Regions from separate parts of the Bradyrhizobium sp. UFLA03-84 genome, predicted to be linked through region 2. Evidence: predicted binding sites of a transcription regulator. Region 2 holds the regulator's gene; each other region holds the start of a gene.
The links. Region 2 encodes LexA, which represses DNA repair genes until DNA is damaged. Its sites were predicted from a motif close to TGTTCNNNNTGTGTTCNG; they were not measured.
Positions count from the first base shown of each region.

Region 1: the regulator LexA is predicted to act here: its motif matches at 558-575, upstream of CK489_RS27475 (single-stranded DNA-binding protein).
Region 3: the regulator LexA is predicted to act here: its motif matches at 1,013-1,030, upstream of CK489_RS08545 (YifB family Mg chelatase-like AAA ATPase).

Region 1 covers NZ_NSJY01000014.1:1,252,139-1,254,405, forward strand. The annotation lists gene CK489_RS27470 (outer membrane protein) at 1-296, opposite strand, end outside; gene CK489_RS27475 (single-stranded DNA-binding protein) at 745-1,236, shown strand; gene CK489_RS27480 (DUF2306 domain-containing protein) at 1,489-1,887, shown strand; gene gyrA (DNA gyrase subunit A) at 2,100-2,267, shown strand, end outside.
Region 2 covers NZ_NSJY01000015.1:185,231-187,497, forward strand. The annotation lists gene CK489_RS29525 (molybdopterin molybdotransferase MoeA) at 1-442, shown strand, start outside; gene lexA (transcriptional repressor LexA) at 687-1,391, shown strand; gene CK489_RS29535 (hypothetical protein) at 1,646-2,074, shown strand; gene CK489_RS29540 (hypothetical protein) at 2,236-2,267, shown strand, end outside.
Region 3 covers NZ_NSJY01000006.1:88,404-90,670, forward strand. The annotation lists gene CK489_RS08540 (MBL fold metallo-hydrolase) at 3-974, shown strand; gene CK489_RS08545 (YifB family Mg chelatase-like AAA ATPase) at 1,081-2,267, shown strand, end outside.

The sequences.
Region 1 (2,267 bases), on a different contig from region 2:
TCGAGGCCGAATACCCAGGCGCCGGCCTGCCAGCGATAGCCGATCTGGCCACCGGCGACGCCGCCGGTCGCGTCATGGCAACCATCCGATCCGATGAAGAGGCCGCCCGGGACCTGGTCCCAGCAATTGTGGCTCGAGCCCCAGCCGCCGTTGGCGCCGATGTAGAAGCCGCTCCAGTCATAGACGGCGGCGATCATCGGCGGCGCCTTGGTGTAGGGGCGCGCCGCGAGGTCGGCGGCAGCGGCAGGCGCGGCGAACGCAATCAGGGCAACCGTACCGAGCAAAAACTTCTTCATCATCAATCTCCCAGCTCCCCGATCGGCTTCCAACTTGTCCCGAAGCCGATCTCAGACGCGAGCGCCCGCGTCATGGGTGGTAGCTATACGCTGATTCAACCGGAAGCGCCGTCTCCCAAAAGCCACACTCGCGGAAGAAGTGGAGTTGAGGCAAGCGATTGATTTATCTTGTATTTTTAACGAGCGATCGAACCCGCGAGCGGCCGGGATCGAAATCGGCCGCCGTTCCATCACCATTCGCCGCTGCTACGGCAGGTTGTGGCGAACAAAACTGGAACATGATCGGCTGCGATGCTATATCTCGAATATCGTGGATAACCGCGCGAGGGCAAAGGCGGCGAGCCGGCACCGGCGTATAGGGTCATCCACGACGCCTGCGATGTAAGTGGCGAAGGTTGAGAGTGGCGGCCGATGTCCGGACGCCCGGTTTTTGAGTGGAGATGATGCGATGGCAGGAAGCGTGAACAAGGTGATCCTGGTGGGAAACCTCGGCAAGGATCCGGAAATCCGGCGGACGCAGGACGGCCGTCCGATCGCAAACCTGTCCATCGCCACCTCGGAGACCTGGCGCGACAAGGGCACCGGCGAGCGCAAGGAAAAGACCGAGTGGCACCGCGTCGTGATCTTCAACGAGGGCCTCTGCAAGGTCGCCGAGCAGTATCTGAAGAAGGGCGCCAAGGTGTACATCGAGGGTCAGCTGCAGACCCGCAAATGGACCGACCAGTCCGGCGTCGAGAAGTACTCGACCGAGGTCGTGCTGCAGGGCTTCAACTCCAACCTGACCATGCTCGACGGGCGGGGCGGTGGAGGCGGCAGCTTCTCCGATGACGGCGGCAGCGACTTCGGCTCGTCCGGTCCGGTCAGCTCGGCGCCGCGGCGCGCGGTGGCCGCCGGCGGCGGCAGCCGTAACAGCGACATGGACGACGATATCCCGTTCTGATCGAAGGTCGCTTGACCGAGCTCATGCTGTCGCTCCGTGAAGATTCATTTCCGGGGGCGGCGGTGTGATGCACGGTGGCATGATCCTGATGTGGATTATGAGGATAACTGCAGAGTTGGTTGTCCAGTATTCAATTTCTGGGGCCGGCTGACGCAAGTTCCCCTGACTTTGACACAGGCTGATGTAAATGATATTTACATTGGCCTGCGGCGGGTGATGACTGGCCGCGCGCTTCACCCGAGGGCCGCCACCATGAGCCTCGCGCCACTGCTCGACGCCGCGCCTGCGATCCCGCTCCACGCCTTCGCCGCGATGGCCGCCTTCGTGCTCGGCTCCATCCAACTCGCCGCACCCAAGGGCACGCTGCCGCACCGGACGCTGGGCTGGATCTGGGTGATCCTGATGCTGGTGGTCGCCGGGAGCTCGTTCTGGATCCATCAGATCCGCTTGGTCGGGCCGTGGAGCCCGATCCACCTGCTGTCAATCTTCTCGCTGGCCATGCTGGTGCTCGGCGTGACGGCTGCGCGGAGCCACAATGCCCGCAGCCACAAGTTCACGATGATCGGCATTTTCTTCGGCGCGCTGGTCATTGCCGGGCTGTTCACCTTGATGCCTGGGCGGATCATGCACGCCGTGATTTTCGGCCACTGATTGGGCGATTGAGGGCGTCGCGAGGCCGGTTCCATCCGGTCCTGGCCAGCCTGCGATCGCGGCGCGAAGCTGGCCCGCGGCAAGTCTGCAATGCGGCTGGTAAGTGCATGAAAAAACGAAGGGAAAAACGGCTTGCCGGGACCGCGCTGGGGTGGTTATCAGACCCCCGATGGGCTATATGATTCCCGAGTAAAACTGACCGGATTTCCCCTTTGTCCGATAACGAAGATGACAAGCCCGGCGAGCCGCCGGTGCCCTCTGACATTCGTCCCGTTTCCATTCTCGACGAGATGAAGAAGTCCTACCTCGATTACGCGATGAGCGTGATCGTGTCGCGTGCGCTGCCCGATGCGCGCGACGGGCTCAAGCCGGTGCACCGG
Region 2 (2,267 bases):
GGTCAAGCAGTCGCTGGAGGCCGAGGGCGTCAAGATGGCGTTCTGGCGGATCGCGATGCGGCCCGGCAAGCCGATGATGCACGGCCGGTTGGGAGCGATGCGGGTGATCGGCCTGCCCGGCAATCCGGTGTCCTCCTACGTCTGCGCCTTCCTGTTTCTGGTGCCGTTGATTCGGGCGCTGAGCGGCCGAAAAGTGATTCATCATGTCCGCGCGAGCGCCCTGCTCGGCCGCGACCTCGCCGCCAACGACCAGCGCGAGGACTATCTGCGCGCGCGTCTCGAAGAGCGCGAAGACGGCGCGCTGATCGCAACGCCCGTGATGCAGCAGGACTCGTCGCTGCTCGGGAATCTCGCTGCGGCACGGGCACTTCTCGTGCGTCCGCCGTTTGCGCCCGCTGCGCCCAAAGGCAGCGAATGCGAGATCCTGACGCTGCCGGAGTGAGGCCTGCGCGGCCCGCTCATGGTGCGTTGCTTGATACGTTCACCTGAAATTAAGTGGTTGCGGAACACATATCGAACATATAGTGTCCGTTCATGATTTGTTTCGAGTACTGGTGTCTACAAACGGGAAGCCGCCGGGGAGCGCTTGCAACAAGCAGCATGCTCCTGAGGTCAGGCCCGGCCTGCAGGCCCCACTGAAGAGTCTCGGAATCGAACGACGCTATCAACCGGGGGGAATACTCGAGATGCTCACGCGCAAACAGTACGAACTTCTGCGTTTCATCAATGAACGTCTGAAAGAGGCCGGCGTGCCGCCGTCCTTCGATGAAATGAAGGACGCACTCGACCTGCGCTCGAAGTCCGGTATCCACCGCCTGATCACCGCCCTGGAGGAGCGCGGCTTCATCCGCCGCCTGCCCAACCGCGCCCGCGCCATCGAAGTCATCAAGCTGCCCGAGCTCTCCGCCGGCGGCGGCAACGGTCGCCGCGGCTTCACGCCAAGCGTCATCGAAGGCACCCTCGGCAAGCGCACCAGCACGCCCCCGGTCGCCGAGGACGACGGCAACCGTCCGGTCGCCGTCCCCGTGATGGGCCGGATCGCCGCCGGTACGCCGATCGAGGCGCTGCAGACCCGTAGCCACACCATCAGCGTGCCGCCCGACATGCTCGGCGCCGGCGAGCACTATGCGCTGGAAGTGCGCGGCGACTCGATGGTCGACGCCGGCATCCTCGACGGCGACATGGCGCTGATCCAGCGCAACGACGTCGCCAACACCGGCGACATCGTGGTGGCGCTGATCGACGAGGAGGAAGCCACTCTAAAGCGCTTCCGCCGCCGCGGCGCGTCGATCGCGCTGGAGCCGGCCAACACTGCCTATGAAGTGCGCATCCTGCCGCCGAACCGGGTTCGCATCCAGGGCAAGCTGATCGGCCTCTACCGCAAGTACTGAGTGCAAATACTTGCGGCGGCGAGGAACGAGCAACACATCGGATCGTTCCTTGAAGGATAGCGTAACGTGCGGCCTGCCCGATGCGCTCCGATACCTCTCGCGCAGCGTCGCGTGTTTGTGATCGGAGCGTTCGCGGACCAGTCGTACAATCGCCCAGAAACGAGCAGAGACTCGTTCGCTATCGTCCACTCTGGTAGAGGCCCTATGCCTCAAGGAGAGGCACGGGTCGCTACCTCGAAATGAGGAGCCATCCGATGTGTGACTATAGTCTGCACGCCGTGGCATCGCGCCCCGCCATTGTCGGAGAGACGCTGATCACGACGACCTTCCGCGGCACGTCGACCCGCGGCTTTGCTTCGGAGAACGATCCGACCGTCGCGGTTTGCATGCTGCCGGGCACCGAGCTCGCTTTCGCCGAGAACGTTCGCTACGACAGCCGCTGGATCTGGACCAAGACGATGAACTTCCGCGTCGGCGTGTTCAACGAAGTCGAGCCCGACGTTCCCGATCGCCATCACGACGCGGTCGAATTCCCCGACGGCAGCCATGTGCTGGTGACCCAGCTCGTCGAGGGGCAGCGCGTCAGCGTGCTGCAACTGCCGGCGCTGCATCCGCAGGTCGAGCAGAAGCCGAAGGTTGTGGAGCGGCGGCCCTCCGCATTCGCGTCGCTGTTTTTGGGTTGAACGCATCGTCGCCGCGGAATGAACCATCCGGCGGCGGATGACCTAAGCGATTTCGAGCGACCCCGGACGCCGGGTTCCGGGGCGCACAAGGAGATTTGCGTCGGCGGGCGGCTTGCCGCATGATCGTGCACGGAGGACGTGCACTCACGGAAACCGGCGCAGTGGTCGATAAGGTCACATGGCAAAAGGCTGG
Region 3 (2,267 bases), on a different contig from region 2:
TTATGACGCTCAATGTCTCACGACGATCCTTGCTCGCGCTCGGTGCCGGTCTCGGCGCCAGCACACTCCTCGGCGGCACTGCACAGGCGCGCGCGCCGAAGCTCGGCACGCAGACTCCCTATTGGCACCGCTTCGTGCTCGGCGATGCCGAAGTCACCGTCGTCTCCGACGGTCCGCTTCCGCTCGGCGATCCCTCCGGCACATTCACCGGCGTGCCGAAGGAAGAAGTGAAGAAGATGCTCTCCGACAATTTCCTCTCGCCCGACAATGTCGTGCTCGAGCAGAATTCGCCGATCGTCAACACCGGCGACAAGCTGATCCTGTTCGACACCGGCATGGGCACCTCGAAGGCGTTCGGTCCGACCACCGGCCGGCAGCAGAAGAGCATGCAGGAAGCCGGCATCAAGCCGGAGGACATCGACGCCGTCGTGCTGTCGCACGCGCATATCGATCATATCGGCGGTATCGTCGGCGCCGACGACAAGCCGCTGTTCCCGAATGCGCAATACTACATCGCGCAGAGCGATCTCGATTTCTGGACCGACGAAGGCAAGATGGGCAGTCCGCTCAAGGACTTTGTCGTGCACGCCCGCAAGAACCTGCTGCCGGTGCGCGACCGCATCGTGTTCTTCAAGGACGGCCAGGAATTCCTGCCCGGCGTGACGGCGATCGCAGCGCCCGGCCACACCGTGGGCCACACCATCTTCATGGTGAGCTCGGGCGGCAAGTCGTTCGCCTTCCTCGGCGACCTCTCGCATCACGCGGTGCTGCTCCTGGAGCGGCCGCGGATGGAATTCTCCTACGACACCGACCCGAAGCAGGCGGCGGCCTCGCGGGTCAAGCTCTTGGAGATGCTGGCCGCCAACAAGACGCCTGTGATGTCCTATCACTTCGCCTGGCCGGGCTACGGCCACGTCGCCAAGGCCGGCGAGGGCTTCCACTATTATCCCGAGCCGATGCAGATGACGCTGTGACGGTTTCCCATCCGGGGACGGCGCGCGTCGCCCCCGGATGTTCTCTTAATGTTCTTGCGCTGGAGAGCCCGCTCCGCTACCTTGGGTGGCGGAAGATAGGGGCAGCATGGTCCAGCGGGTTTCCACCGTCGCGTTCGAGGGGATTGAGGCCCGCGCGGTCGACGTGCAGGTGCAGGTCGCGCCGGGATTGCCGGCGTTTGCGATCGTCGGCCTGCCCGACAAAGCGGTGTCTGAGGCGCGCGAACGGGTCCGTTCGGCGCTGATCGCCTCAGGGCTGGCGCTGCCCGCCCGCCGCATCACCGTCAACCTCGCGCCGGCCGACCTGCCCAAGGAGGGCAGCCATTACGACCTGCCGATTGCGCTCGGCCTGATGGCGGCGATCGGCGCAATCCCGCCGGATGCGTTGAGCGGCTTCACCGTGCTCGGCGAGTTGGGCCTCGACGGCTCGATCGCTCCGGTGGCGGGCGTGCTGCCGGCTGCGATCGGCGCCAATTCGCGCGACGAGGGGCTGATCTGTCCGGCCGCCTGCGGCTCGGAAGCCGCCTGGGCGAGCCCGGACATCCAGATCATCGCGGCGCACTCGCTGATCCAGATCGCCAATCACTTTAAGGGCACGCAGCTGCTGTCACGGCCGCAGCCGAAGGTGCATGAGCGCGAGGAAGCGCTGCTCGATTTGCGCGACATCAAGGGCCAGGAGAGCGCCAAGCGCGCGCTCGAGATCGCGGCCGCCGGCGGGCATCATCTACTGATGATCGGTTCGCCCGGCGCCGGCAAGTCGATGCTAGCGGCGCGGCTCCCTTCGATCCTGCCGCCGCTGTCGCCGTCCGAATTGCTCGAGGTTTCGATGATCGCCTCGGTGGCCGGCGAGATCCGCGACGGCGCGTTGACCGCGCGGCGCCCGTTCCGCAGCCCGCACCATTCCGCCAGCATGGCCGCGCTGACCGGCGGCGGCATGCGCGCCAAGCCGGGCGAGATCTCGCTCGCGCATCAGGGCGTGCTGTTCCTCGACGAACTGCCGGAGTTCGATCCGCGCGTGCTGGATTCGCTGCGCCAGCCGCTGGAGAACGGCGAGGTCTCGGTGAGCCGGGCCAACCATCGCGTCACCTATCCGGCGCGCTTCATGCTGGTCGCGGCGATGAACCCGTGCCGCTGCGGCCACGCCTACGAGCCCGGCTATTCCTGCAAGCGCGGCCGGCTCGACCGCTGCACCGCCGACTACCAGATGCGGATCTCCGGCCCGCTGATGGATCGCATCGATCTGCGGATCGAAGTGCCTGCCGTGACTGCGGCGGA